DNA from 2 places in the Stenotrophomonas sp. 22385 genome. Region 2 is predicted to be linked to the other one. Evidence: riboswitches for the same ligand, from Rfam matches in the RefSeq annotation. Region 2 holds a riboswitch; the other holds the start of a gene.
What was found. Region 2 has a riboswitch for cobalamin ahead of metE (5-methyltetrahydropteroyltriglutamate--homocysteine S-methyltransferase). Riboswitches for the same ligand answer to the same signal wherever they lie in the genome.
Positions count from the first base shown of each region.

Region 1: another riboswitch for cobalamin. It lies ahead of btuB (TonB-dependent vitamin B12 receptor); the one in region 2 lies ahead of metE (5-methyltetrahydropteroyltriglutamate--homocysteine S-methyltransferase).

Region 1 is NZ_JBQEOG010000002.1:146,790-161,760, forward strand. Features, by position in the region: gene ACTJI4_RS05135 (HAD family hydrolase) at 1-395, shown strand, start outside; gene fabB (beta-ketoacyl-ACP synthase I) at 442-1,650, opposite strand; gene fabA (3-hydroxyacyl-[acyl-carrier-protein] dehydratase FabA) at 1,650-2,165, opposite strand; gene dinB (DNA polymerase IV) at 2,385-3,452, shown strand; gene ACTJI4_RS05155 (NAD(P)-dependent oxidoreductase) at 3,803-4,441, opposite strand; gene ACTJI4_RS05160 (LysR family transcriptional regulator) at 4,539-5,441, shown strand; gene gph (phosphoglycolate phosphatase) at 5,529-6,179, shown strand; gene btuB (TonB-dependent vitamin B12 receptor) at 6,273-8,114, opposite strand; cobalamin riboswitch at 8,236-8,459, opposite strand; gene ACTJI4_RS05175 (histidine phosphatase family protein) at 8,554-9,150, shown strand; gene ACTJI4_RS05180 (TfoX/Sxy family protein) at 9,270-9,635, opposite strand; gene ACTJI4_RS05185 (GAF domain-containing protein) at 9,632-10,114, opposite strand; gene bioD (dethiobiotin synthase) at 10,201-10,884, shown strand; gene ACTJI4_RS05195 (PLP-dependent aminotransferase family protein) at 10,888-12,318, opposite strand; gene msrA (peptide-methionine (S)-S-oxide reductase MsrA) at 12,436-13,173, opposite strand; gene ACTJI4_RS05205 (cytochrome c biogenesis protein DipZ) at 13,188-14,966, opposite strand.
Region 2 is NZ_JBQEOG010000007.1:133,146-148,116, reverse strand. Features, by position in the region: gene ACTJI4_RS13880 (helix-turn-helix domain-containing protein) at 1-326, shown strand, start outside; gene ACTJI4_RS13875 (RpoH suppressor) at 516-2,399, opposite strand; gene ACTJI4_RS13870 (lipocalin family protein) at 2,473-2,982, opposite strand; gene ACTJI4_RS13865 (SAM-dependent methyltransferase) at 3,042-4,115, opposite strand; gene ACTJI4_RS13860 (DUF1295 domain-containing protein) at 4,112-4,906, opposite strand; gene ACTJI4_RS13855 (DUF2878 domain-containing protein) at 4,903-5,457, opposite strand; gene ACTJI4_RS13850 (class I SAM-dependent methyltransferase) at 5,459-6,715, opposite strand; gene ACTJI4_RS13845 (DUF1365 domain-containing protein) at 6,712-7,479, opposite strand; gene ACTJI4_RS13840 (NAD(P)/FAD-dependent oxidoreductase) at 7,476-8,756, opposite strand; gene ACTJI4_RS13835 (acyl-CoA desaturase) at 8,758-9,717, opposite strand; gene ACTJI4_RS13830 (anti-sigma factor) at 9,810-10,580, opposite strand; gene ACTJI4_RS13825 (sigma-70 family RNA polymerase sigma factor) at 10,577-11,146, opposite strand; gene ACTJI4_RS13820 (hypothetical protein) at 11,217-11,996, opposite strand; cobalamin riboswitch at 12,107-12,338, shown strand; gene metE (5-methyltetrahydropteroyltriglutamate--homocysteine S-methyltransferase) at 12,553-14,850, shown strand; gene ACTJI4_RS13810 (epoxyqueuosine reductase QueH) at 14,917-14,971, shown strand, end outside.

The DNA of each region.
Region 1 (14,971 bases), on a different contig from region 2:
GGCCGGGCATCGTGGAGATCCTGCAGCTGCTGCAGGCGCATGACATTCCGCGTGCGGTGGCGACCTCCACGCGGCAGCCGCGCGCCTCGCGCAAGCTTGCCGCAACCGGCTTGCTGGCCTACTTCGACCATGTGGTGACCAGCAGTGACGTGGCCCATCCCAAGCCGGCGCCGGACATCTACCTGTTGGCCGCGCAGAAGCTCGGCAAGGACCCGTCACGCTGCCTGGCGCTGGAAGATTCCCCGGCCGGCATCCGTGCAGCGGTCAGCGCGGGCATGACTGCGATCCAGGTGCCGGACCTGGTGCACCCGGACGAGGCGCTGCGCGCGCTGGGCCACCGCATCGTCAATTCGCTGCGCGACGCGCACGCGCTGCTGGTGCCGTTGCTGAAATGAAAAACCCGGCGCATGGCCGGGTTTTTCATGTCGATGCCGCGCGCAATCACACCCGCCCGAACACCAGCGCTGCGTTGGTGCCGCCGAAGCCGAAGCTGTTGGACATCACCGTGTTCAACTGCACGTCCTGGCTTTCGCGCACGATCGGGAAACCTTCCACCGCCGGGTCCAGTTCGCCGATGTTGGCCGAACCGGCGATGAAGCCGTCGCGCATCATCAGCAGGCAGTAGATCGCCTCGTGCACGCTGGCCGCACCCAGCGAGTGGCCCGACAGCGCCTTGGTCGAGGACAGCGGCGGAATCGCGTCACCGAACACTTCGCGTACCGCCTTCAGTTCGGTGACATCGCCCAGCGGGGTCGAGGTGCCGTGCGTGTTGAGGTAGTCGATCGGGCCGCTGAGGTTCTGCATCGCCATGTTCATGCAGCGCACCGCGCCTTCGCCGGACGGGGCGACCATGTCGGCACCATCTGAGGTGACGCCGTAGCCCACCAGCTCGGCGTAGATGCGTGCACCGCGTGCCACGGCGTGGTCGTAATCTTCCAGCACCAGCATGCCGCCGCCGCCGGCGATGACGAAGCCGTCGCGGTCCTTGTCGTAGGGGCGCGATGCGGTGGCCGGGGTGTCGTTGAAGCGGGTCGACAACGCGCCCATTGCATCGAACATCACGCTCATCGACCAGTGCAGGTCTTCGCCACCACCGGCGAACATCACGTCCTGCGCGCCGTGCCGGATCAGGTCGGCGGCGGCGCCGATGCAGTGCGCGGAGGTGGCGCACGCGGCCGACAGCGAGTAGCTCAGGCCCTTGATCTGGAAGGCGGTGGCCAGGCAGGCCGAGACGGTGGAGCACATCGTGCGCGGCACCATGTACGGGCCGACCTTGCGCACGCCACGCGCGCGCAGGATATCGGCCGATTCGACCTGCCACTGGCTGGAGCCGCCGCCGGAGCCGGCGATCAGGCCGGTACGCGGGTTGGCTACCTGTGCCGGGTCCAGGCCGGCATCGGCGATGGCGTCGCGCATGGCGATGTAGGCGTAGGCCGAAGCATCGCTCATGAAGCGCTTGAGCTTGCGGTCGATCTGCGCATCCAGGTCCAGCTCGATGTTGCCGCCGACATGGCTGCGCAGGCCGGCTTCGGCGTGGTCGGGAAGATTGCGGATGCCGGCGCGGCCTTCACGCAGTGCGGTGGACACCGTGTCCAGATCGTTGCCCAGGCACGAGGTGATGCCCATTCCGGTAATGACGACGCGACGCATCAGAAGTTCTCGGTGGAAGTGAACAGACCTACGCGGAGGTCTTTGGCGGTATAGATTTCGCGGCCATCAACCAGCATGCGGGCATCGGACTGCGCCATGACCAGCTTGCGGTTGATGACGCGGGTGATGTCGATTTCGTAGGTCACAAGCTTGGCGTCGGGCAGCACCTGGCCGGTGAACTTCACTTCACCGCAGCCGAGTGCGCGACCACGTCCGGGCGCGCCCAGCCAGGTGAGGTAGAACCCGGTGAGCTGCCACATCGCGTCCAGGCCCAGGCAACCGGGCATCACCGGGTCGCCGATGAAATGGCAGCCGAAGAACCACAGGTCAGGGCGGATATCCAGTTCCGCGCGCACGTAGCCTTTGCCATGTGGACCGCCGTCATCGCGGATGTCGGTGATGCGATCGAACATCAGCATCGGGTCATTGGGCAGGCGACCGCTGCCCGGCCCGAACAGTTCGCCGCGGGCACTGGCCAGCAGCTGTTCGCGCGAGAACGCGTTGAGACGAGTCATGGAAAACGCAATCCTGAAGATGAAGGGCGGCGGTTTGTTGCCGTTGAAAGCACCCAAGAGTGCAGAGTAATTTCCATTCAATCAAACGTTTTAACCGTACGCTGGCGTAGTGTTTTCAGCTTGAAAAACGCATGTCCTTGTTATGAAAAGACCATACCCAGGCGTGTGGCTGTAATCTTGTTCATCTGTACCTGCCGCTTGAGCCCTTGAGTCGCCGCCGTGTCCGCACAACGCAAGATCATCCACGTCGACATGGACGCGTTCTACGCGTCGGTGGAGCAGCGCGACAATCCGTCGCTGCGGGGGCTGCCGGTGGTGGTGGCGTGGAAGGGGGCGCGTTCGGTGGTGTGCGCGGCGTCGTACGAGGCGCGGGTGTTCGGGATCCGTTCGGCGATGCCGGCGATCCGCGCGGAGCGGCTGTGCCCGGACGCGGTGTTCGTGCCGCCGGATTTTGTGCGTTACAAGGCGGTGTCGCGGCAGGTGCGGGAGATTTTCCTGCGGCATACGGATCTGGTGGAGCCGTTGTCGCTGGATGAGGCGTACCTGGATGTGACGGTGCACAAGGGCGGGATGACGGTGGCGACGGAGATCGCGACGCTGATCCGCACGCAGATCCGGGAGGAGACGCAGTTGACGGCATCGGCGGGTATCGCGCCGAACAAGTTCCTGGCGAAGATTGCGTCGGACTGGCGCAAGCCGGACGGGCAGTTCGTGGTGCCGCCGCACCGGATCGAGCAGTTCCTGACGCCGCTGCCGGTGAAGCGGGTACCGGGGGTGGGCAAGGTGATGGAGGGCAAGCTGGCCGAGCTTGGCATCGTGACGGTGGGCGATCTGCGTGGGGTACGGCTGGAGGAGCTGGAAGGGCGCTTCGGCAGTTTCGGTGCGAGTCTGTACCGGCGTGCGCGCGGTATCGATGAGCGTGCGGTGGAACCGGACCAGCCGGTGCAGTCGATTTCGTCGGAGGACACGTTCGCGGAGGATCTGCCGCTGGAGGCGCTGGAGCCGGCGATCGTGGAGCTGGCGGGCAAGACGTGGAACGCGACGCGCAAGACGGACCGGGTGGGGCACACGGTGGTGTTGAAGTTGAAGACGTCGCAGTTCAGGATCATCACGCGCAGCTTCACGCCGGAATCGCCGCCGGAATCGCTGGAGGAGTTGCGCGATATCGCGCTTGCATTGCGTGCGCGCGTGGACCTGCCGGCGGAGACGCGTTATCGGTTGGTGGGGGTTGGGCTGGGTGGGTTCCGCGAGCGCGAGCCGGTCAACCAGATGGGGTTGTTCGACTGAAGCAACAGCAACAGCAGCAGCAACAGCCAGGTTTCATTGCTCCGGGTAGCGGGCCGGCGCGTGCGGGTTGGCGGGACACGCCGTGAACCCATCCTTGGGGGCTTGTAGAAAACATCCATGTTTTCTACAGTCCCGCCAACCACCCCCCGCCGGCCCGCCCAAGCAGGGCTGGCACCCAATGAAACATCAGCGCAACGGTGCATTGACACCGACTGGGGGCGGCAACTTGAACGCACTGTTCTCACGTCGGCGGGACCACGGTAGGGTCGCATCCCAATCGACCGCCGATGGCAATGCAACGCGCGGTGGGGCATGAACTAACCCCCGGGGCCGCGTGCCACCGCCCTTGATCAATACGCCACGGTCGCAATCGTCCGCACGTACTGCGGCTTTTCGATCTCACTCACGAACGCATCGGCGTAATCGGCGTAACTGATCCGGCTGTGGCCATCGGCTCCGACCAGGAACTGCCTGGCCTGCGTGCGGAAACCACCCTTCTGCGGCCCCGGGCCAATCTCGGCCGCCGGCGAATAGAACGTCCAGTCCAGGTCATCCACCTTCTGCAGCAGGTTGAACGCCTCACGTGCAGCCAGGGCGACCGGCTTGTACGCATCCGGGAAGCCTTCGGTATCGACCAGCTGTACGCCGGGGGCGACTTCCAGGGTGCCGGCACCACCCACCATCAGGAAGCGCGGCACGCCGGCCTGGCGGACGGCTTTGACCAGTTCGGCGGTGACGGTGGTGACGGTGGACGGTTCGTCACCCGGGCGCGGGCCGAAGGCGCTGGCGAGGACGTCGTGGCCGGCGATCACCGCGGCCAGGGCGTCGGTGTCGTCGAGGGCGGCGACGGCGAGCTGGGCGCCGTCGAGTTCGGCGGGCAGGTCGCTGTCGCGGCGGACGATGGCGGTGACCTGGTGGCCGCGGGCCAGGGCCTGGCGGGTGATTTCACGGCCGATGTTGCCGGTGGCACCGACGAGGGCGATCTTCATGGGGCGGGGTCCGTTGTGGGAGGAAGACCAGCATATGCGCCTGAAAGCGGACGAAAAACCGCGTATAACGGCCTAATTTGTTGCGCGGATCGATCAAATGGACCGGCTGACGGCGATGCAGGTGTTCGTGGAGGTGGCCGAGCGTGGCAGCCTGACTGCCGCGGCGGAGGCCTTGGACATGTCGCGGGCGATGGTGACGCGCTATCTGGCAGAGGTGGAAACGTGGCTGGGGGCGCGGCTGCTGCACCGGACCACGCGGCGGATCAGCCTGACCGGGCCGGGGGAGGCGGCGCTGCTGCGGTTCCGGCAGATGCTGGCCATTGGTGATGAGCTGCAGGGCGAGGTGGCCAGTGACAATCCGGAGCCGCATGGGCTGTTGCGGGTCACGGCGAGTGTGTCGTTCGGGCAGCTGCACCTGGCGGCGGCGGTGGCCGAATTCGTGCGGCGGCATCCGCTGACGCGGGTGGAGCTGCTGCTGGTGGACCGGGTGGTGAACCTGGTGGAGGAGCGGGTGGATGTGGCGGTGCGGATTTCGCGGGCGATCGATCCTGGCCTGATCGCGCGGTGGCTGGCGCCGTGCCGGTCGGTGCTGTGCGCGGCGCCTTCGTATCTGGCGGAGCGGGGCACGCCGGCAAGTGCCGATGCGTTGGCCGGGCACAACTGTCTTACCCATCATTACGTGGGGAAGAGCGTGTGGCAGCTGCAGCGGCAGGGGCGTGCGATTTCGGTGGCGGTGGGGGGCAACATCAGTGCCAACGAGGCATCGCTGCTGCTGGAGGCGGTGCGGGCGGGGGCAGGCATTGCGATGTTGCCGACGTACCAGATCGCGCCGTTGCTGCGCTCGGGTGAACTGGTGGAGGTGTTGCCGGAGTATCAGGTGGAGGAGATGGGCATCCATGCGGTGTATGCGTCGCGGCGGCAGTTGCCGGCGGTGATGCGCAGCTTCCTGGATTTCCTGGTGGAGCGGTTTGCGGGGGAGGAGTTCCTGGCGCGGATCTGATCCCGCGTGGTGCCGGGCTGCACGCAGCCATGCAGGGCATGGCTCTACAATCAGCAGCCCCACATGTTGTAGAAGCGATCCTTTCCCTTGACGTATCCCTACCCGCTGGTGATCTTTGATCTGGACGGCACGCTGGTCGACAGCGCGGCCGATATCGCCGAGGCGCTCAATCGCACGCTGGAAGACTGGCAGCTGTCGCGCGTGCCCGAAGCGACCGTGCTGACCTGGATCGGCGATGGCGTGCGCCGGCTGGTGGAGCAGGCCTTCGCCGCTGCACGCAGTGACATCGACCTGGATCGGGTCATGCCCGGTTTCATGCGCCATTACGAGGAATGCCTGCTGCGCAGCCCGCGATTGTTCGATGGGGTGGTGCCGGCGCTGCAGATGCTGCGCGAGCGCGAGGTGGTGATGGCGATCTGCACCAACAAGCCGTCGGCGCTGGTGGCGCCGCTGCTGGCGCACCTGGGAGTGCAGGACTTCTTCGCGATGGTGCTGGGCGGTGATTCACTGCCCGAGCGCAAGCCCAGTGGCGTGCCGCTGCGGCATATCGCCGAGGCGTTCAAGGTCGCGCCGGGTGCGGCGTTGATGGTGGGGGATTCGATCACCGATTACCGCGCCGCGGTGGATGCGGGCATGCCGGTCGCGCTGGTGCGCTATGGGTATCCGCGTGGGTTGGATCTGGAGACGGTGGAGGCAGTGGCAGTTGTTGATGATCTGCGGGCGTTGCCGGGGTTATAGGGCGACCGGAGGGAAGTGCCGACCAACGGTCGACACCTACCACCAGACACTCCACGCGGTAGGGCACGACCGTTGGTCGTGCCCCACGCCATCTCACTTCGGCTGGTAACGCACGCTCAGGCGGTACTCGCGGCCCGGCTGGTTGTACCAGGCCACCGTTTCGTAGTCGCGGTCGAATACGTTGCTGACCCGGCCCAGCAACGACCAGTCGCGGCCGAGTGCGTATTCCAGGCGCAGGTCCAGGGTGCCGTAGCCGGCCAGGCGCACGCTGTTGTCGGCGTTGTCGTAGCGCTTGCCGGCGCCGAACGCGGTGATACCGGCGCGGAAGCCACCGAAGCGCCGGTCGATGTCCAGGCGTGCGGTGTCCTGCGCGCGGCGGGCCAGCCAGTTGTCGAACTGGGTGCTGCCATCGGTGCGGTTGCGCGGGTCGGTGTAGCTCAGCTGTGCGCTCAGGTCAAACCCGGCCACGGTGAGCGAACCGGTCAGCTCGGCGCCGCGGATGCGCGCCTTTTCCACCTGCGACATCATGAAGGTGGTGGCGTCGTAGGTGATCAGGTCGTCGATGCGGGTTTCATACACATCCAGGCCCCAGCGCCAGCTGTCGCCCTGCTGGGCGACGCCAACGTTGGCACTTCTGGACTTCTCCGGGTCCAGCCCGGGCACGCCGCTCCACGGGTCGTACAGGTCGCTGAAGGTCGGTGCCTTGAACGCGGTGCCATAGCTGGCGTTGAGGCGGAAGCCGCGGGCCAGTTCCATGCCCCAGCCGAGGCTGCCGGTGGTGTGGTTGCCGAACTGTTCGTTGTCGTCATTGCGCACGCTGGCCTGCAGGTGCTGCGCGCCGAAGCGACCCTGGTACTGCACGAACACGCCGGTGTTGTCGCGGCTGTCCACCAGGTAGCCGGCACTGCTGCCGTCGAGGTTGTCCTGGCTCCAGTCCACGCCGGCACTGAGCAGCTGGCCCTCAGCCAGGCCGACGTCGGCCTGCACCGAGGCGCTGTCGCGGTGGGTCTGCGCGGCGCCCAGCCAGGTGTCGCCGTTGTAGTTGTCCGACTCGTTGTCGGCACGGCCGACGTTGGCGGTCAGGGTGAAGCGCTCGCCCGGCGTGTAGCGGACCTTGCCGCCCAGCACCTGCTGCAGCGTTTCGGAGTAGTTGTAGTAACCGTCGTAGTGGTTCTCGCCTTCGGCGCGCAGCGCGGTGCCTTCCACGTTCAGCGTGTCGGTGAGCGTGTAGCCGCCGCGCAGGCTCATCGACAGGTTGCGGTAGCCGTCGCGGTCGGGCTCGTTGGCGCCGCAGCCGGCGAACGTGACCGGGTCACCGTTGCAGGAATTGATGCCGTCGGTGTGCTGGTAGGCGATATCCGTACCGAACCAGCCGCGCGCGCCGGTGCCACCGAAGCCGCCGCTGGCTTCACGCAGGCCGTTGCTGCCGCCGCCCAGCTGCAGGTGCGGTGCGAAGTCGCCGGCATTGCGGCGGGTGAAGATCTGGATCACGCCGCCGATTGCATCCGCGCCGTACAGGCTGGATTGCGGCCCGCGCACGATTTCCACGCGCTCGATCTGCGCCAGCGGCAGGTCCTGCAGCATGGCCAGGCCGAGGTCGCCGGTGTTGATGCGCACGCCATCGACCAGCACCAGGGTGTGGGCCGAATTGGTGCCGCGCAGGAACAGCGAGCTCTGCTTGCCCAGCCCGCCGCTGTTGTTGAGGTTGATGCCGGCGCGCCCGCGCAGCAGGTCCTGCAGCGACGGCGCCTGGCTGCGCTCGATCTCCGCGCGGTCGATTACCTGCGCCGGCGAGATGCTGTCCTGCAGGGCGATCGGGGTACGGGTGGCGGTGACCAGCACCTGGTCCAGCGCGGTGGCGTCGTCCTGTGCGGCGGCCACACCGGGCAGCGCCGACAGCACGGCAAGGGAAAGAAGGCGGAACTGCAGTTTCATCGTTGACTCCAGGCACCGCGCACGCCCGCGCGGCAAGGGGGTGGGAGGCGGTCAACGGAGGCAGGGACGGTGGGCAGGCGCAGGCACGGCGCCGCTTGCCGCCGCCATGCCCGCCGCATCGCAACCAGTCGTCTTCCAGGCCGGTCTCCGGGCTCGCGGGCCGATGGCGGACCATCGCGCCAGGCGCCTTCCCATGCTTGCGCACAGTGGCATGTTGCCTGGCTTCCACGCTTACCGTTGCGGGGGCAGCGCCGGAATGGCAGCAGGCAGGACCTGTTGCGTCACCGGCTTCCCGTTTCAACCTGCCGGCTTGCGCCGCAGGTCACCTGAAAGTGGGCGCAGTGTAGAGCAAAGCCCGGCAGCCGGCGCAGTGCGGCCAGGGCCGTGGCGGTGCCAGCGGTTAGAATGCGCCTCGCTTTTTGACGTGGTTGCAGCACCTATGATCCTGGACCTGATCCGGCACGCGGCCACTGGCCGCGACGCCTACCTGGATGGGCGTACCGATCCGCCGCTGAACGTGCAGGGCACTGATCTGATCTGCGCGCGCTACGCCGACCTGCAGTGGCAGCGCGTGCTCAGTTCACCGCGCCGGCGTGCGCTGGATACCGCCGATGCGCTGGCGCTGCCGCGCGGACTGGAGGTGATCGCGGACGAGGAGTGGGAAGAGCTGGATTTCGGCGACTGGGACGGCCAGCCGCTGGATGCACTGCCAATGCAGGCGCTGCAGGCGTTCCACCTGGACCCGCATGCGAACCCGCCACCGCATGGCGAAAGCTGGGCGCACTTCGAGCGCCGCATCGCACGCGCGTTGCACCGCCTGCTGGATGAGGCCGACCCGGTGCCCACGCTGGTGGTCAGTCATGGTGGCCCGCTGCGGATGGTGCTGTCGCAGGTGTGCGGCCTGCCGATGGCGATGTGCTGGGCGCTGCGGATCGACCACGGTACACGGCTGCAGCTGCGGGTGGAGCGGGAAGATGGAGAATTGTGGGGCGAGCTGCTGGAGTTGCGTAGAGCCACGCCCTGCGTGGCTGCGTGAACTTGGCACCGCGCGCAGCCACGCAACCAGGCGTGTTCCGTGCCGATGCGGCCAGCCACAGTCGCGTGGCGACGCGTTGGACGAAATGGCGCCCGACGTTCACTCGGCGCGGCGTGGCTCTACGTCCGGTCCTCGTTGTCCAACTCGAAGGGTGCTTCGTCGCCTTCGTCATCGTTGGCCACGGTGCGGTCATACACCGGGCCCGAGGCCGGCGGCGCCTTCTTCAGCGGCTTGTCGGCGATGATCGCATCGTATTCGGCCACCAGTTCGGCGCGGCGCGCTTCGGGCAGTTCCTGCCAGTGGCAGTCCTGCAGCGCACCCTCCAGCGAATAGAGCAGGTTGAGGCTGGGTTTGAAGCCGGCGCGGCGGACCTTCACGAACGCGCCTACCGAACCGGCCGCGGCCAGGTCTTCGGCGGTGCGCAGACCGACCTGGCGCAGCCAGGCGGCGCTCTTGGGGCCGATGTTGCGCAGCTTGGTGCTCATCCCAGCGCCTCGACGAACACGGCGGCAATGGCTTCCAGGCCAGCCTGGTCGTCGGCATCGAAGCGGGCCAGCACCGGGCTGTCCAGGTCGAATACCCCGATCAGGGTGTCGCCCTGCACCAGCGGCACCACCAGTTCCGAGCGCGAGGCCGAATCGCAGGCGATGTGGCCCGGGAACGCATCCACGTCCTCGATGCGCTGGGTCACCCGCTGCGAGGCGGCCGCGCCGCACACGCCCTTGTCCAGCGGAATGCGCACGCAGGCGGGCAGGCCCTGGAACGGCCCGACGACCAGCTCGGTGCCATCGAAGAAGTAGAAGCCCACCCAGTTCAGCTGCGGCAGGGCGTGGTAGACCAGCGCCGACAGGTTGGCGGCATTGGCGATGCGGTCGCGTTCACCGTGCACCAGGGCGCGGGCCTGGGCCAGCAGCTGGCCGTACTGTTCCGGCTTGCTGCCGGTAAGCGTGGAAGTATCGAACATGGCCGCAGTCTAGCAAGCGCGGCCGCCGGCCGGACCCACCGTCGGCGGAACGCTGATAATGGAAGTCCCTGTCCATCGGTGCGGCCATGTCATCCCTTTCCTCCCCGCCTGCCGCCTTCTACGTCACCGGTACCGATACCGGCATCGGCAAGACCTTCAGCAGCTGCGCCCTGCTGCATGCGCTGCGCCAGCGCGGGCGCAGCGCGGTGGGCATGAAGCCGGTGGCCAGCGGCTGCGAACAGACCGCCCAAGGGCTGCGCAACGAAGACGCCATCGCCCTGCTGGCCGCCAGCGACCCGGCCCCGGCATATGCCGACCTCAATCCCTACGCGCTGCCGCTGCCGCTGGCCCCGGAGCTGGCCGCCGCCGCGGCCGGGGTGACCCTGTCGCTGGGGCCGATCGAAGCGGCGTTCGAGCGCCTGCGCGCGCAGGCCGACACCGTGGTGGTGGAAGGCGTGGGCGGCTGGCTGGCGCCGTTGTCGACCACGCTCGACCAGTCCCACCTGGTGCAGGCCCTGCAGTTGCCAGTGGTGATGGTGGTCGGGCTGCGGCTGGGCTGTCTCAACCATGCGCGGCTGACCGCGCAGGCGATCACCGCCAGCGGTGGGACCTGCATCGGCTGGATCGCCAACGACGTGGACCCCCGCATGGAGCGCATTGACGACAACGTGGCGCTGCTGCGCGCGCGCCTGCCGTTGCCGTTCTGGGGCCGGCTGCCGTACGCACCGGGCGGCGATCCTGCACTGCTGGCCCGGCACCTGCTGGGCTGAGCGTCAGCCGCGTGCCTGCGCCAGCAGGGCGGTGGCCAGCCGGCCGACGCTGGCAATGGCATCCACGTAGCGTGTATCCAGGTCCTGGCAGCACGACAGCCGCAGACAGTGCCGGTAGCGTGCGCCGCGCGAGTACACCTGGCCGGGCATGAACACCACGCCCTCGGCCAGGGCCTGTTCGAACAGCACGCTGCTGTCCACGCCCGCCGGAAGTTCGATCCACAGCAGGAAGCCGCCGCTGGGCTGGGTTGCCAGGGTGCCCGGCGGGAAGTGCTGGGCGACCAGGGCGCGCACGCGGCTGACCTGCTCGCGGTAGAGCCGGCGCAGCCCGCGCAGGTGGTGTTCGTAACTGCCCGCTTCCAGGAATGCGGCGACCGCCTCGCCCAGCAGTTGCGATTCGGCGCCGGTGGACTGGAACTTGAGCAGCTGGATGTCGGCGGCGAAACGCCCGCCATCGAGCCAGCCAATCCGGTAATCCGGGGCGAGCGTCTTGGAGAAGCCGTTGACCACGATCACCCAGCCGTCTTCATCGAACGCTTTCAGCAGCGGCGCCAGCGGTTCCTGGTACTGCAGTTCGGCATACACCGCATCTTCGATCAGCGGCACCTGGTACTGGTGCACCAGCGCGGCCAGGCGTTGCTTGGCCGCTACCGGCATGGTGCAGCCCAGCGGGTTGTGCACGCTGGGCATCGCGACGATGGCGGCCAGCGCACCGGCCTGCAGCTGGGCGTCCACCGCATCCACGTCCAACCCCTCGCGCGGGTCGGTGGGCAGTTCGATCGCCTTCAGGCCCAGGTTGGCCAGCAACGGGTACAGGTTGAAGTAGGACGGCGCCTCGATGCCGACCGCGTCGCCCGGCCGGGTCACCGCGCGCAGCGCCAGCTGCAGCGCTTCCATCGCGCCATGGGTGAGCACCAGCCGCTCCACCGTGGTGTGCAGGCCCAGCCGCGGGCCGCGCCGCACGATCTGCTCCAGCAGCCGCCTGGCCCCATTCGGGCGCGCGTAGGTGCGCACCATGGCCGGCGTGCGCCGCAGCACCTGCGCGGTGGCGCGGGCCAGGCGGGCGGCGGGGTAGAAGCGCTCGCCGCGCGGGCCGGCAAACGCCAGGTCGACGATGCCCGGTTGCCGCTGCGCGTCCAGCACGCGCGCCATCATCAGCTGCTGGGCCTGGGTGGTGGCCAGGGCTGGGGCGTGGCGCAGCGAACGGGTGGGTTCGGGCAGGCGCGCGCTGACCACGAAGCCGGCCTTGGGCCGCGGCATCACCAGGCCGGCGTCCTCAAGCTGCCGGTAGGCGGCGATCACCGTGTTCAAGCTGAGCTGGCGCTGCGCCGCCAGCCCGCGCAGCGACGGCAGCCGCGCACCGGCCGGCAGGCGGCCGCTGTGGATGGCATCGGCCATTTCGTCGGCCAGCGATTGGTAGAGGTTGGCGGCCATGCAATCTGTAACCATGAGGGTCGCCAGTATGGTGCGCTGTACCCTGGATGCCCTGCAACCTGGCGTTCCTACGGCGAAGACCGGCCAACGGTCGGCCTCCACCGCCGTCCCCAACGGCTACCTCGCTGACAACGTCGACACCAATCGCGGCTTCTCGCGGTACAGCTGCGGGTACATGCGTTGCAGCGCCGCCACCTTGGGCTGGTCGTTGATGCGGATATACAGCGACTCCGGGTGCAGCGTCAGGTAGTTCTGGTGGTAACCCTCGGCCGCCACGAACGGCTTGCCGCCGTCGACCGTGGTCACCACCGGTGCCGCATAGGCGCGCGCCTTCTGCAGCTGCGCGATGTAGGCGCGGGTGGCATCCCGCTGCGCCGCGTCGTCGGCATACACCGCCGAGCGGTACTGCGTGCCCCGGTCCGGTCCCTGGCGGTTGAGCTGGGTGGGATCATGCACGACCGAGAAGAACACCTGCATCAACTGGCCGTAGCTCACCTGGCTGGGATCGTAGGTGACCTGCACCGCTTCGGCATGGCCGGTACCGCCGCCACTCACGCGCGCGTAGTTCGCATCGGCCCGCTGCCCACCGATGTAGCCCGACACTGCGTTGTCCACGCCCTTGATGTGCTGGAACACGCCCTGCACGCCCCAGAAGCAGCCGCCGGCGAACACCACCTGCGCGCGCTTGCCCGGCAGCCTGGGATCGGCCGCGCCGGTCGGCGCCGGTACCGCCACCACTGCTTCGGCCGGCGCGGCATACGCGGGCCGGTCCAGGCTGACCACGGCGCTGATGGTCAGCGCGGCAATGGCCGCGGCGATGCCGCCGGCCACCAGTTTGTCGAGGGAAACCCGCATGGTCGTCTCCTGGTTCAACCAAAGGTGAAGGCATAGGCGTGCACACCGGGATCAAGGAACTCGATCTCGAAGGTCCGCTCGCCCACATCGCCGGATTGGCGGATCAACTGGTACAGGCGGTGTTCGCTGACCGTGCCGGTGCCATCGGCGCCGACGTCGCCACCGGCGGAGGCACCGGGTGGCTGGCCATCGATGCGCACGCGGTACCGCACCGGCTTTCCATCCGCGCCCGGCGCCAGCACCAGGTGCAGGTCGCGCGCATGGAAGCGGAACGCGATGCGGCCGCCGGCGCGCTGCAGCTGCGCGTCTTCGTCGCCCACCGTCCAGCGTCCGTCCAGCGCCCACTGGTTCAGCGCAAAGGTCGGCGGCAGCGCGTAATCGGCGGGCTGGTCGCGGCGCTGCCCGCCGGGCGAGGCGAAGTTCTCCGCCCTTGCGTACCCGAGGTAGGTCTCCGGCGATTTGAGGTTGGACATGTCGGCCTGCAGCTCCACCCCGGCGCGCGGCGCGCTGGCGGCCATCGCCATGGCCTGGGCCGGTTCGTCGGGCAGATTGGCGCCGGCTTCGCGCAGCAGCTGGCGGATGATCCGTTCGGACTGCGCGTAGTTGCCTTCACCGAAGTGATGCGCACGGATGCGGCCCTGCGCGTCTATGAAGTAGTGTGCCGGCCAGTAGCGGTTGTTGAAGCCGCGCCAGATCGCGAACTCGTTGTCGATCGCCACCGGGTAGTCGATCTTCAGTTCCTTCACCGCGCGCTGCACGTTGCCCAGGTTGCGCTCGAAGGCGAACTCCGGGGCATGCACGCCGATCACCACCAGGCCCTGGTCGCGGTAGCGCTGTTCCCACTCACGCACGTAGGGCAGGGCGCGCAGGCAGTTGATGCAGGAATAGGTCCAGAAGTCGACCAGCACCACCTTGCCACGCAGGCCTTCGGCGGTCAGTGGCGGGCTGTTGAGCCAACCGGTGGCGCCGTCCAGCGAGGGCAGGGTGCCTTCCACCGGAAGCTCGGCACCGGCGGGCGCATCGGCAGCGCGCATCATCATCGCCGGGCCGGTCCCGGGCGCCTGTCCCGGCAGGGCATCCAACAGGCCCTGTTCCAGCCGCGCAGTGCTGACCGACGACAAGCGGGTGAGCACACCGGTGTCCCAGCCCATCGCAATGGCCACCACCGCCAACAGCGCGGCCACGCCCAGTGCACGGCGGATCCACTCACCGGCGCCCAGGCGCTGCTTGAGCGCGGTGAACACGCGCCCACCAATCCAGATCGCCAAGGCCAGCGATGTGGCCGCGCCCAGCGCATAGGCCAGCAGCAGCCCGCTGGTGCCTGCGCTGGCACCCTGCAATGCCGCGCCGGTGAGGATCAGCCCAAGGATCGGGCCGGCGCACGGCGCCCACAGCAGGCCGGTGGCCACGCCGATCAACAGCGAAGTGCCCACGCCACCGCGCCCGGCGTCGGCGGCCCTGTCGGCAGACGCACTGAGCCGCGCGCCCAGCCGCTGGAACGGCGACAACAGGCGGTCGGCCAGCGCCGGCCACAACAGCGCCAGCGCGAACAGCGCCATCACCACCAGCGCGATCCAGCGCCCGATCTGGTTGGCCTGCGCTACCCACTGGCTGCCCACCGCCGCCAGGCTGGCCACCACCGCGAACATCAGCGCCATGCCGATCAACAGCGGCAGGCCACTGCGCAGGAATGGGCGGTCGGAGCGGGCGAACACGAACGGTAGCACCGGCAGGATGCACGGGCTGAGAATGGTCAACACGCCGCCCAGGTAGGCAAGGACAAGCAGAATCATCGAAC
Region 2 (14,971 bases):
GGGGCTCGTGCCCGCTTTGGATCGTGTACGAGGCCTTCAACCAGCCCGGACGGGTACTGACCCAGACCGCGCGCATGCCCGACGGGCGCCGCCACTTCTGGCTGGCGCGCCAGGTCAGCAGCGGTCCAATCGGGCACGGGCAGCCGCGCAAGACCTTCGCGGTCGCGCTGGGCTGCGATCTGCAGCATGCCGAGCGGCTGATCTACTCGCGCGGGCTGGATATCCAGAGCCCGGGCAACTCGGTATCCATCGGCCCGGGCTGCCGGGTCTGCCCGCGCGAGGACTGCATGCAGCGCGCGTTCGCGCAGTTGCCGGGGCGCGCGTAGGGGTTGGCGTACGTGCGTGGTGAGAGCGTACCGACCAACGGTCGGTACCTACCGGGGTTAACGTTCCGGGGTTGCATGCACACCGGCGACCGCTACGGTCGTTCCCGGTTGCACGTACGCCGGTAGGGCACGACCGTTGGTCGTGCCAAGGCGGGGCAGCGTACGACCGTTGGTCGTGTGGCGGCGCGGTCAATAACTGGGCGTCACCTTCATCTGCGGCAGCGGGCGCGGAGCGCCGTCGGTGAGATCTGGGCCGAGGTCCTCCCAGGTCTGGCCCTGCTCGACCATCAAGCGCCACAGCTGTTGCGATTCGCGGCGCTTTTCCTCCGAACTGAACCGGTAGGAGGGCGGCGGTGGTGCCCCCAGCGCCACCGATTCGTAGGCGTCCTGCCAGGCGCTCACGCGCTGCGCCGGATCATCGGTGCGCGCCACCTCGAGCGAGTAGCGCTGATACGCCGACGCCAGATTCCGCCAGCGGATCCAATAGTGATTGGCGAACGAGAAATCGCAGAAGCGCTCGCCCGCCACGCTGCCCTTGGCCGCAACCCGGCTGAGCACCGCCTGCGGCATGTCCAGGTTCATGCCGCCTTCGTCGCCCTGCAGCGTCACGTGCACGATGCGGTCGCGGTAGCCCGGCGCGCGTGCCTGCAGCACATCGCGCCAGTTCTGCATGGTGGAGACGATGGAGAAAAGGAAGCCGGACATCTCCGCCGCCGCCAGCGGTCGCGCGATGGACTGATAGCTGCGTTGCCAGCCATGTCGGTTTTCCGTAGGCAGGAACACGGCCGCGTTGATCGCATCGGGTGAATCCGGCGACGCCGGCACTGGCTCGGCCTGCTGCGGATAGACCAGGTTGATGCCGAAGGTGGGCCAGCGCGGCAGCGCGGCGTCGAACAGATGGATGGGGAAGTTGCTGCTGATGCCGCCATCGGAGAACCAGCACACCCGGAACGCGGCGATCGCCGGACCGGTGCCGTGGCCGCCACTGGTCAAGCCCTCGGTGCTGTCGGCGACGTTGCGATCACCCTGCGCAGGCACCGCATCGGCCATCGGTTCGCAACGGCGTTCGCGCCGGGCCGGCTCGTGCAGCGGCACCGCGCTGATCAGCAGCGGAAAACTCAGGCTCATGCGTGTGGCCACCAGCACCGGCAACTGCTCGCCTTCGGGCAGGCGGTAGTAGTCCACGCCGTCCACATGCTGCGGCGCGCCCGCGCGGGCCAGCAGCCACGCCACCACGCTGGCCGGGAACAGCTGTTCGAACTGATCGCGCCGGAACCAGAACTGCGAGGCACTGAACGGCAGCGTGCGTGGCTCGGTGTGGGAGACGCAGGTGGTGATCATCTGCAGGCTGACCGCGTGCGCGCCAGCGGGCTCACCGCTGTAGCGCGGCGCGTTGTGCAGATCGGCGAAAGTCAGTGGCTGGTCGAGCGGCTTGCCCGACAACGCCTGCAGATGAGTGTGCAGCCAGTCGGTCAGCGCAGGATGGTCGGCGCCGGCCTGGGTCGCGCCGGAGCAGAGTCCGAGCAGATTGCGCCGTGCCACCCGCGCTACCCGCAGTGCCGAGGCCAATACCCCGGCCCCATATGCGCACAGCAGCGACGGCAGCAGCGTGGCCCACATGCCGTCCACCCCCGCCGCCAGCCAGCCGATGCCGAGCAACCCGATCAGCGCGGCCAGCAGTTCCAACGGCGCGATCGCAAACACGGCTGCCAGCAGGCACAGGATCTTGCGCGGCAGGCCCGCCTTGCCGGTGAGCATCACCAGCAGGCGATAGGCAGTGCGCGCGCCGTAGGCGGGCTGGAACAGGCTGTAGATGAAGCCGCGCCGCGAGAGCTGGGCCGAAACGTCGGCCAGCCCGGCAAAGCCGGCCTGTGGACCCATCGCTTCACCGGCCCGGCAACGGCGGTCGCCCAGCGCCGCAGCGGCAGCCACGGCGGCGGCAATGGCCCCGGCCGAGGTTCCGCCGATGTTCTTGAAGCGGTATTCGCGGGCCAGCGACAGCACCGCGTTGGGATACACGATGCCGCTGGTGATGCCGCCCTTCATGACCAGATCGCAGTACTTGTCCGCCATGTCCCCGCCCTGTTTCCGCCTTGGGTTGCAGTATCGCCCAAGGCCTTCTCAGAGCCTGAGAACCGCGCCGCAGTTACGGTTTCGGACGGTTCGTGGCGGCCGACTGGGGCACCCGCCGCACCTGCGACAGGTCATAGCCCAGGGCGGCAATCCGGGTCATGGCCGCCTGGTAGTCCTGCTCGGAGATCTGTGGCGTGCGTGCCATCAGCCACATGTAGTCGCGCTTGCTGCGGCCGACGATGGTCTGCTGGTAGTCCTCGTCCAGGTAGACGATCACGTATTCGGCCTTGATCGGCCAGACGAACTGCATGCCCCACTCTGCACCGTTGGTACCTTCCTTGACCGTGCCGATCGGGTGCATGGTCTTGACCGGCGCATCGAAGCTGCCCTTGCGGTAGGTGAAGGTGGTCTGGATACGGCCGTCAGGCCGCAGCGCGTAGGATTCAACCGCGTCAAAAGCTTCACGTTCGGGGCGGCTGGGAATGTGGGCGATTACATACCAGTCGCCCATGAAGCGCGGTACGTCCACGTGCGCGACGGGGGGAATGGGACGGGTGTTGCCGCTACAGCCACCCAGCAGCATGCCGGCGGCGAACAGGGGAAGAAGTGGGCGCAGCTTCATGGCGTTCTCCTCAAAAGGGGTCAGGCGCGGTCGAACAGGTAGTGGGCCACCATCCATTGCTGGCCCTTCTGGTAACCGAACAGCTCGGCGCAGGCCATCCAGAACATCCGCCACCGCTGGAACCACAACGCGGCGGCGGCGTCGCCGTAGCCCTGGCGCAGCACGGCCATCACCGCGTCGCGGTTCTGGTCCTGGCGCGCCAGCCAATGATTGGCGGTGCGTTCGTAGTGGGTGCCATCCAGCAGCCAGCGCTGCTGCAGCTGCATGTACTGGGGGAAGTGCAGCAGGGTGTCGGCGGCGGGCATCAGCCCCCCGGTGAAGAAGTGCCGCCCCATCCAGTTGTCATCGCCTTCGGTCTCGAACGGGTACATCAGGGTGCGGTGCACGAAGATGTGTACGAACAGCTTGCCGCCCGGGCGCAGCCACTGGTGGATGCGCTGCAGCAGCCGGGCGTAGTTGCGTACGTGTTCAAACATCTCCACCGACACACAGCGGTCGAAACTGCCCGGGTCCAGGATCAGCGTGTTCACATCGCGGGTCAGCACTGTCACGTTGGTCAGGCCACGTGCGCGGCACTGGCCCAGGATGTACTCGCGCTGGCTGTTGGAGTTGGACACGGCGGTGATGCGCGCGGCCGGATAGCGCTCAGCCATCCACAGCGTCAGCGAGCCCCAGCCGCAGCCCAGTTCAAGGATCTCCTGGCCATCGGCCAGTTCGGCGCGTTCTCCGTAAAGGGCCAGCATCGCCTCTTCGGCCTGATCGAGGGTTTCATTACCGGTGGGGTAGTAGCAGCTGCTGTATTTGAGCCGCGCACCCAGGCAATCCTGGAAGAAGGCGGCCGGCACTTCGTAGTGCTGGCGGTTGGCCGCGTCCACGTGCAGGGCCAGCGGGCTGCGTGACAGCGTCACGATGCGCGCGGCAAACCTCTGCGCCTGCTCTTCCACGGTACCTGCGCTCTCCTCACGCAGACGCGCCTCGCACTGGCGGCGGATGCCCAGCCGCAACAGCGCATCGGGCAGCAGGCCGCGCTCGGCCAGGCCGGTCAGCCCGGACGCGTAGTCGGGCAGCGGCAGCGATTCTCGGGCGACATTCACGGTGAAGACTCCTTGCGGGGCGGGGCAGTGCGGGAGGGAAACCACGGAAACAGCATCGGCGTGCTGCGCTGGTACTCGCGGTAGTCGTCACCACGGGTGCGCAGGGCCTGGGCCTCGGTGAACGGGATGCCACTCACCCAGCGCAGGAACACGTACATCACCAATGGCCCGGACCAGGCCAGCCACCACAACGGCGAGTGCACGGCCAGCAGCACATAGGTGAACCAGTGCAGCCATTCGAAGAAGTAGTTGGGATGGCGCGAGTAGCGCCACAGACCGCTGCGGCAGGTCTTGCCCTTGTTGGCCGGGTCGGCGCGGAAGCGCGCCAGCTGGCGGTCGGCCAGCGATTCACCGCCCACGCTGAGCAGCCACATCGCAGTGGCAGCGATGATCCAGCCAACCGGCAGTGCCGCGCTCTGCGACACCGCCACGAACGGCAGTGCGAACAGCACGATCAGCAACGCCTGGAACTGGAAGAACCCGAAGATCTTGCCCTGGTGGCCGTTCCAGTGCCTGCGCAGGTGCTGGTATCGGCCATCTTCGTCTTCGCTGCGCACGCGTTTCCACAGATGCAGTGCCAGCCGTGATCCCCACAGCCCGCCCAGCACCGCCAGCGCGATGCGCGGCGCGATGGCGCCATCACCCAGCCACGCCAGCAGCAGCGCCGAGGCGCCCACGCCCTTTGCCCAGAGCACATCCACCACGCCGATGTTCTGGTGGCGGCGTTGCCACCACCAGCCCCAGCACATCATCAGTGCGGCATACAGCCAGACCCAGCCCAGGTTCATCATGCGGGAACTCCTTTGGTGTTCGTACCGGCTGGCCCCGCGCCGCGCTGCCAGTGCCGCGCGCAGGTGGCGAGCAGGGGCAGCGCGACAGCCCATCCCAGGGCAAGCACAGCCACGCCCTGCCAGGACGGCGCGGGGAAGGCCACCGCCGACCAGCCACGCGCGGCGGAGAGATAGGCCAGCGGCGCGACAAGCCCGAGCGCCGCTGCCAGCCAGAGGCGCCGCTGCAATACCTTCAGCGAGACGGTCAGCGTCATCGCGAAGGCCGCCCACAGCGCGAGGATCCACGCCGGCGCCAGCCACGCGCTGGGCCACGCTGCGGCATAAACGACCTGGCCGGTGGCCCCGGCGATGCCATCCACGGCCAGCCCGCACAGCACGCCCACGCCAAGCAGCCTCACCTCCACACCGGGCTGAGCGGACATCGCGAACTGGCTGGCTACGTAAACCGCGGCGGCCAGCAGCGCCGGCCAGCGCAGCCCCTGCCCTGCGCCGACCACCGCGCACAACCAGACAAGCTGGTTGCCGATGACATTGGTCCAGAAGTGACGCATCTCAGTGGGTGCCCTTGATGGGGGCGGGACGATACCCGGGCCGCGCCAGCAGCAGGTGCGATACGCCGATGGAGCGTTCCAGGAAGCCCCCCTCGCAGTAGGCCAGGTAGAACTCCCACAAGCGGATGAAACGCTCATCGAAACCCTGCGTGCGCACCGCCGGCAGCTGCGAAAGAAAGCGTCTGCGCCAGGCACGCAGGGTCAGCGCATAGGACTGGCCGAAATCGTACTGACCGATCAGCTGCAGGTCGCTGCTGCGGGTCTTGGCCGCCATGATCGCGTGCAGCGAGGGAATGAAGCTGCCGGGAAACACGAAGCGCTTGATGTAATCCACACTGCGCCGTGCCTGCTCGTAGCGTTCGTCTTCGATGGTGATGGCCTGCAGCAGCGCCAGCCCATCGGGCTTGAGCAGTCGTGTGAGCGTGGCGAAGTACGTGTCCAGGTATTGCGCGCCGATGGCCTCGATCATCTCGATGGAAACCAGCTTGTCGTACTGGCCCTCCATGTCACGGTAGTCCTTCAGCAGCACCGTTACCTTGTCCTGCAGCCCCGCGCTGGCCACCCGCTCGGTAGCCAGCGCGTACTGCTCCCTGGAGATGGTGGTGGTGGTGACATGGCAACCATGGTGGAGCGCGGCATATACCGCAAAGCCTCCCCAGCCGGAGCCGATCTCCACCACCCGGTCGCCGGCCTTGAGTTGCAGCTGCGTGCAGATCCGCGCCAGCTTGCGCTGCGATGCCACCTCAAGGGTGTCGCCCGGCTCGGCATACAGCGCCGACGAATACATCAGGTCGCGGGACAGGAACAGCGAGAAAAAGGCGTTTCCCAGGTCATAGTGCGCGGCGATGTTGCGGCGGCTGCCCTCACGGGTGTTGCGACGCAGCCAGTTCCAGCCCTGCAGCAGCCATCCCCCCAGCCGTGCCGGGCCGCGCTCCATGCCGTCCAGCAGCGCGCGGTTGCGCACCAGCAACTGTACCAGCGCCACCAGGTTGTCGCAGCGCCAGTCGCCGCGGATGTAGGCTTCGCCGGCGCCGACGCTGCCCTGCGCGCCGACCGCCCGGTAGAACGCCGGGTTGTCCACCCATACCGTGACCTGTAGGGGTGCGTCGGCATCACCCAGCGTGACATCGCCCAGCGCATCACGCAGCTGCAGCCGCCCGCCCTGCAGGGGAGCAAGCTGGGCCAGCAGACGGCGGCGCAGGAACGCTTCCAGCGTGCTGGGCTCGGGCAGGGCAAGCGGTCGGGTCATGTCGTTCATGGGTGCTTTCCAGCAATGGAAGGATGGTCGTAGACGGGCGTGCGCTTGAGCCACAGCCGCAGCGCCTGCCAGTGGATGGCGGCCACAACCTGCACTGTCATCAGCGGGTGGCGCAGCAGCACACGGGCCAGGCCAGGGCCGGTAACGGGATGGCGCCGCAGCGCCAGGTCGGCATCGAACTGGCGCTCACCGTTACGCCACACCTGCATGTGCACGTGCAGGTCATCGCCCGGCGCGGTGAAGCGCCAGCGGTATTCGCAGTCCATGGGCATGAAGGGGGAAACGTGGAACTGCTTGTCGAAGGTCCACGCCAGCGCGCGACCGTGCGCATCGGCCTGCGCGACCGGCAGCACGTAGGCGTGGCGCTCCTGCCACGGCGTGTTGGTGATCTCGGCCACGATGCAGTCCAGCGTGGCGCCATCGGCCGCGTAACAGTAGTAAAAGGTGACCGGATTGAAGATGTGTCCGGCGTGGCGCAGGTGTGCGAGCATGCGCACCGGCCCCGGTGGCGCGTGGCCCAGTGCCTGGGAGATGCGATCGCGAACCGCGTCGGCCAGCGGCTGGTCCGGATCACCCAGATAATCGCTGCGGCGGAACTCGGCCAGGTTGCGCCGTTCCACCGACCAGAACCAGCGCCCCTTGAACACATGGTCCAGCTCGTCCAGATCGATCAGCAGCTGCGCGATGGGATACTCGAACGCGTGCGCCTGCGGCGCATGGCGCCGATGCCGCATCCTGCCGCGATAGATCGCGCTCGCGCTCATGCCGGCATGCCCTGCGACAGGGGCCAGTAGGCTTCTGCATCCAGCGACTGCAGCGCCTCCACCACCCGGCGCGCGCTGCGGATGCCATCTTCATGGAAGCCCCAGCCCCAGTAGGCGCCGGCAAACCAGGTACGACGGCGCCCCTGCAGTTCTGCCCAGCGCCCCTGTGCGCGGACCATCGCGTGGTCGTGCACGGGGTGGGCGTACTGCATCCTGCGCAGCACCTTGTCCGGCGCGATGGCCTCGCTGCGGTTGAGGGTCACCACCAGCGGCGTGGGCGTATCGATGCCCTGCAGCAGGTTCATGAAGTAGCTGACGGTGCACGGCGCCATTGGATCGCGCGGCACGTGTGCGTTCCAGGCCGCCCAGGCCTTGCGATTGCGCGGCAGCAGGCTTGCATCGGTATGCAGCACCACCTCATTGGGCTGATAGCGCATCGCACCCAGCACGCTGCGTTCGGTGGCATCGGCATCGGACAGCAGTGCCAGCGCCTGGTCGCTGTGGCAGGCCAGCACCATCTGGTCGAAGCCTTCCAGCCCATCAGCAGTAAGCACGCGCACCCCCTGCTCCTGCCGCTCCACCCCGAGCACGCGGCATTCCAGCCGCTCACGTACCCGCCAGCGCCGCCGCATCGCCTCCACGTAGCGCGCTGAGCCGCCCTGCACCACCCGCCACTCGGGTCGGCCGGTAACCTGCAGCATCTGGTGATTGGCCATGAACTGCACCAGGTAGCGCGCCGGGAAGTCTGCCAGTGCGGCAACCGGCGACGACCACAAGGCAGACGCCATCGGCAGCAGATGTTCCTGGATGAAGGTGTCGCCGTAGCGACCCTGCTTGAGGTACTCGCCCAGCGATGGCCCTTCCTCGCCGCTGTGCAGCAGCGCGGGTGCCTCGCGATAGAAGCGCCGCAGGTCAGCCAGCATGCCCCAGAAGCGTGGCGAGAGCAGGTTGCGGCGCTGGCAGAACAGCGTGTCCAGGGAGGTGGCGTTGTACTCCAGCCCGCTGCGCTCGCTATGCACCGAGAAGCTCATGGTGGTGGGCTGCGAGGCCACGTCCAGTTCGTTGAACAGCGCGGTCAGCAGCGGGTAGTGGTGCGGATTGAACACGATGAAGCCGGTGTCCACCGCCTGCGTGCGGCCGTCCACCGTCACGGTGTGCGTGTGGGTGTGGCCACCGAGGTAGTCATTGGCTTCGAACAGCGTTACCTCATGCCGCTGGCTCAGCCACCATGCGCTGGCCAGCCCGGCAATGCCCGATCCGATCACGGCGATGCGCATGTCAGTGCTCCGCCTTGGCCAGCACCCAGGCCGGCACCGGTTTGAGGTCACTTACCAGACGCAGCGCGGCCATGGCGCGCAGGCCATACCAGGTAATGTCCACTTCCCACCAGTAGAAGCCCTGGCGCACCGTGCCAGGGAAGAAGTGGTGGTTGTTGTGCCAGCCTTCGCCGAAGGTGAGCAGGGCCAGCCATACGTTGTTGCGGCTGTCATCGCTGGTATCGAAGCGGCGGCGGCCGAAACGGTGCGCCAGCGAGTTGATGGTCACCGTGGCGTGGAACAGCACCACCGTGGAAATGAAGAACCCCCATACCAGCATCTGCCCGCCGCTGGTGCCCAGGCCCGGCGCGAAGTGTTCCAGAAGGACACCAACACCATAAAGCGCAGCGGCCAGTGCCACCGGCACCAGCGTGTCGAAGCGGTCCAGCCAACGCAGCTCGGGAAACTTCGCCAGGTCCGGAATGCGTGCCCATTCGGTACGGAAGCCATCGGTGGTGAGGAACCAGCCCATGTGGCTCCACCAGAACCCGTGCACCACCGGCGAGTGCGGGTCGGCGGCGGTTTCAGTGTGACGGTGGTGGTTGCGGTGGTGTGCGGCCCACCACAGCGGACCGCGCTGCACGCTGGCCGCGCCAATCAGGGCGAACACAAACTGCACCACGCGCGAGGTGCGGAAGGTGCGGTGGGCGAAGTAGCGGTGGTAGAAGGCCGTGATGGCGAACATACGCACTGCGTAAAGCGCCAGCGCCACGCCTACCGCCACCCACGACACTCCCACCCAGATCACCGCCAGGCAGGCAACGTGCATGCCGACAAAGGGAATCGCCCGCAGCCAGTCCACGCGATTGCCACTGCCATCAGCCGCCGACGCGGCGGCACCGGTGTCGAACCAGCGCAGCAGGCTGGCCCATCGGCTCCGCAGGGTGCGGACGGGGTGGTCGGGGGTGGAACGGGACAGCATGTCGCGCGTCTCCTGGGCGGTTAATCAGGAGATACGCAGGCCGGCGCTGTTTGGATGCACCCCTTGCGAAAATATTCCGCGAGGGGTGCGGGTTACAGAGTGGCGATATCGCCCTTGGCGATGACCGGACCGGTCGGGATGCCCTGTGGCGCGCCGCCGGACGGTTCCAGCGTGATCGCCAGCACCGAGCCGTTCACAAGAACATCACGCAGCGCGTCGGGCACTGCCACGGTGTGGGCGCGGTTGATGGACACCAGGCCCAACGAGCGTGGCGTACCGCCGGCCGGAATCAGCCACAGCTCCGGGGCGCGCCCAGCGGCATCGGCCGGTGCCGGTACGGGCACCATCAGCACCTTGCCCTGTGCCTTGTCGACCGAAGCCAGCCAGCCCGGCGTGCCATCGTCGTGCAGCAGCGGGGTGACCGGCTTGGTCGCCTGCTCCGGCTCGGATGGGGTTGGCGCCGGGGTGACGGCCACAGGGGTGGACGGTGCGGTGGGCAGCGGCTGGCGGTTGAACACCGCGACCAGCGCCAGCGCTGCGGCCAAGGCGGTCATGCCCTGCCAGAAACCGGTGCGTTGCCACAGCCTGGGCGCGGCGGTAACCGCCGGCCAGCCCAGTTCGCTGCGGATGCGGGGCCACAGGTGTGCCGGCACCGCTTCGCTGCCCAGTTCCTGCAGCAGCGGCGCCAGCCGCACCTGCCATTGCTCGACCAGCCGGGCGAAGCCCGGGTCGGTGGCGATGCGCTGCTCGATCTGGCGGCGCTCGGCGGCATCGTGCACGCCCAGCACGTATTCGCCGGCCAGGATATCGGCGCTCGGCGGCTGGCCATCGTCATGGATATCGTGAAGGTCGCGGATGTTCATCGTTCCAGGCACACCCGCAGTTGGCCCAGCCCGCGCCGGATCCAGCTCTTCACCGAACCCAGCGGCGAACCGATGCGGCGGGCCAGCTCTTCATAACTGGCACCGTGCAGGAACGCATTGCGGATCAGCGAGCGGCGGCGCGGTTCCAGGGTATCCAGGCAGTCATCCAGACGTTCGCGGTCGGAGGCATGCTCAGCTGCCTGCGCCGGCTGCGGCGCGAAATCGGGAATTTCCTCGGCCACCGACAGATCGTCCAGCGCGCGCGGCGGAGCAGCGCGCAGGCGGTCGATCGCGCGGTTGCGCGCCATCATCGACAGCCAGGTCATGGCCGAGGCCCGCGTGGCATCGAACTGGGCGGCCTTGCGCCAGACCGTGGTGAAGACATCCTGCAGGACCTCCTCGGCGTCACCGCGATCGCGCAGGGTGTGCAGGCAGATCGCGAACAGCCTGCCCGAGGCCAGCTGATAGACGGACTCGAACGCCTGGCGGTCGCCCCCGGCCACCTGGACCAGAAGGCCGTCCAGGCGTGCAGACGCGGCGGTATCGGAAGCATCCAGCTCGGGCATCGCAGGCTCAGGGTCGGCAGGGAGCGAACGTGCATGGTCGTTGCTCCGCGCGCCGGCTGCAAGAGGGTCTTCAGCTGTCGCATGTCTTAACCAAGGGTTGCACCCGGGCCGCAGCAAGCTCTGCGGCGGAAGTGGCCACGGGCGGGGAAGGGAATTCGACGCGTACCTGGGGATAGCGCCCAGTGGAATCGCGCACGTTGCCGGTGCCGCTGAACTGGAGCAGGCGCTGGTCGGCCGTGGCGTAAACCAGGCTCACCGCCGGCACGGCGAAGCCGAACCATGCATCGAGTTTCATCTGCAGCTGCTGCGCCGGTTGGCCTTTCCAGGTAATCGCGCCGGTGCGCTGCAGCTTCAACGGCACCAGCCGCTGGCGGCTGGGCAGCAGGAACTGGAAAGCCAGCGGCTTTCCCTCAAGCAGGGCTGGCCAATGGCGCCGCACGGCCGCATCGAAGCCGGCATCGACCACGGCGCCGGGTGGCACCTGCAACGTGCGGGTGACCGGGGCGGCATCCGAAGCGGCACGTACGTAGACCGTGCGCGCCACGCCATTGGCGCGCACGCCTTCCTGGTAGCCGTCGCGGCCGTCTTCCAGCGCGAAATCCGGCGTCTGCGGGCTGCCCTGCGGCGTCATCCACTTGCGCGCGAAGGCCCGGCCATCGGCGCAGCGGTACAGCACCAGCCGCGACAGCGCCTCCGGCGGCCCCTGCAGCCAATGCGTTTCGCGGTAGAGCAAGGCACCGCCATCCGCAGTGAAGGCGCGCCCTTCCTGCCGCTGCACGGCCTGGGCAGGCGCCAGCAACGGGCACAGCAGCAGAAGCAGTCCAGCCGAGCTGATGGGGAGGCGGCGCATGCCGGTATCCATGGGAGGTTGCTGGAGAGATACGCGGCAAGTGGGCGCTCGGATGCAGTCGGCCGCGCAAGGCGGTCCACTACTCCGCTTGACCGCCGCCGCAACTCGGCCTACCTTGTCCTCGCCGAAGGTATCCATCTCTTCATGCCGATGAAGGGATGGGTTTAAACGGGAATCCGGTGACGGTGCCTTGCGCGCCCATTCCGGAGCTGCCCCGCAGCGGTGAGTGGAAACGAAACCTGCCAACAGCACTGGGCCATGCGCCTGGGAAGCGGCAGGAAGTAGGTGGGCCCCGTGCCCGTGTCCATCAGCCCGAATACCGGCCCCGGCCAGAGGACACGACCGTCCTCTGATTCGACCTGGAACGTCCGCGGGGAGGTTGCCGGGGCCTGCCGCCACGCGTTCTGCGTGGCGCTGCCCCCGTGCGTCCGCTTCACGGCATCCGGTTCGCCCGCGGGGGCGAAGGTCGCTGGCGGGGCGGACACGGCAGCAATGGCGTGGGTGCCGCGCAGTTCCTTCGTTCCTCAATGCCGCTACTGCAATGAGGACACGTTCCATGACCACTGTTACCAACCTGGGTTTCCCCCGTATCGGCGCCAAGCGCGAGCTCAAGCGCGCGCTGGAAGCGTACTGGTCCGGCCAGAGCAGCGCCGAAGCGCTGCAGGACACCGCCGCCAGCCTGCGCACCACCCACTGGCAGCTGCAGCGCGATGCCGGGGTGGAGGTACCTCCCAGCAACGACTTCAGCCTGTACGACCAGGTGCTGGACGCCGCCTTCCTGTTCGATGCCATTCCCGCCCGCTACCGCGCGCTGGCCGATGCCGATCCACTGGCCGGATACTTCGCCATGGCCCGTGGGCTGCAGCGCGACGGCTTCGATCTTCACGCGCTGGAAATGACCAAGTGGTTCGACACCAACTATCACTACCTGGTGCCCGAACTGCAGGCCGGCCAGGGTTTCGCGCTGCGCGGCGACAAGCCTCTGGCCGAGTACCGCCAGGCCAAGGCGCTGGGCATTGAAACCCGCCCGGTGCTGATCGGGCCGGTGACCTTCCTGCTGCTGTCCAAGACCACCGACGGCAGTCCGGCGCTGGACCTGCTGGACGCGCTGCTACCGGTGTATGTGCAGCTGTTGGGCGAGCTGAAGGCAGCAGGCGCGCAGTGGGTGCAGCTGGATGAGCCCTCACTGGTGCAGGATCTCAGCCCGGAAGCGCGCGCCGCCTTTGAACACGCCTATGCGGTGCTGGCCAGGGCTGCCCGCCCCAAGGTGCTGGTGGCCACCTACTTCGGTGCGTTGGACGACAACCTGGAACTGGCGGCGTCGTTGCCGGTGGATGGCCTGCACGTGGACCTGGTGCGCGCGCCGGAACAGCTCGATGCAGTGATCAAGGCCCTGCCCGCCGGCCGCGTGCTCTCCGCCGGCCTGGTCAACGGCCGCAACATCTGGCGTACCCACCTGGACAACGCGCTGGTGCTGGCCCGCTACGCCCACGGTCAGCTGGGCAGCGACTTTCTCTGGCTGTCACCGTCGTGTTCACTGCTGCACAGCCCGGTGGACCTCACCCACGAGCGCAAACTGGACGATGAACTGCGGGGCTGGCTGGCATTCTCCAAGCAGAAGCTGGAAGAGCTGCGCGTGTTGGCCGATGCCATCGATCACCCCTCGCGCGCCGAAGCCGCGCTGGCCCTGTCGCGCGAGCGCATTGAATCGCGCCGACGCTCGGCCCGCGTGCACAACCCGGCAGTGGCTGCGCGCCTGGCCGCACTGACCCCGGCCGACGCGCAGCGCCACAGCCACTACCCGCAGCGCCACCTGGCCCAGGCCGCCGCACTGAAGCTGCCGCGCTTCCCGACCACCACCATTGGTTCCTTCCCGCAGACACTTGAGGTGCGCGAAGCCCGCGCCCGCAACAAATCCGGCACCCTGCCCGACGCCGACTACGATGCCTTCCTGGCCAGCCAGACTGAGCACTGCGTGCGCATGCAGGAGCAGATCGGGCTTGACGTGCTGGTGCACGGCGAGTTCGAGCGCAACGACATGGTGGAGTACTTCGGCGAGCAGCTGGAGGGCTTTGCGTTCACCAGGAACGGCTGGGTGCAGAGCTACGGCTCGCGCTGCGTGAAGCCGCCGGTGATCTACGGCGATGTGTCGCGCCCGCAGCCCATGACCGTGCGCTGGTCGCAGTACGCACAGTCGCTCACCGACCGCCCCATGAAGGGCATGCTGACCGGCCCGGTCACGGTGCTGCAGTGGTCGTTTGTGCGCGACGACCAGGCCCGCGCCGACACCTGCCGGCAGATCGCGCTGGCACTGCGCGATGAGGTGCTCGACCTGGAGGCCGCCGGCATCGGCGTGATCCAGATCGACGAGCCTGCGATCCGCGAGGGCCTGCCGCTGCGCCGCGCGCAGTGGCGCGAGTATCTGGACTGGGCGGTGGAAGCGTTCCGGATCAGCGCCAGCGGCGTGCGCGATGCTACCCAGATCCACACCCATATGTGCTACTCCGAGTTCAACGACATCATCCACTCGGTGGCTGCGATGGATGCCGATGTGATCTCGATCGAGACCTCGCGCTCGCGCATGGAGCTGCTGGATGCCTTCGTGCGCTTCCAGTACCCCAACGAGATCGGGCCGGGCGTGTACGACATCCATTCGCCACGCGTGCCGGACAAGGAGGAGATGCTCTCCCTGCTGCGCAAGGCCGCCGAAGTGCTGCGCCCCGATCAGATCTGGGTGAACCCGGACTGCGGGCTCAAGACCCGTGGCTGGCCCGAGACCCGCGCCGCGCTGGAAGCGCTGGTGGCGGCCGCACGGCAGCTGCGCGACGAGAGCGCAGACGCCAACGCCGCCTGATTCCCTTTCCGTTGCTCAAGGGCCGCGCCGCCGCCGTTGCCGGCGGCGGGGCCGATGGATGTCCGCATGACCGAATTCACTCGTCCCACCCTGTCCCTGCCTGGCGGCCACGACAAGCTGC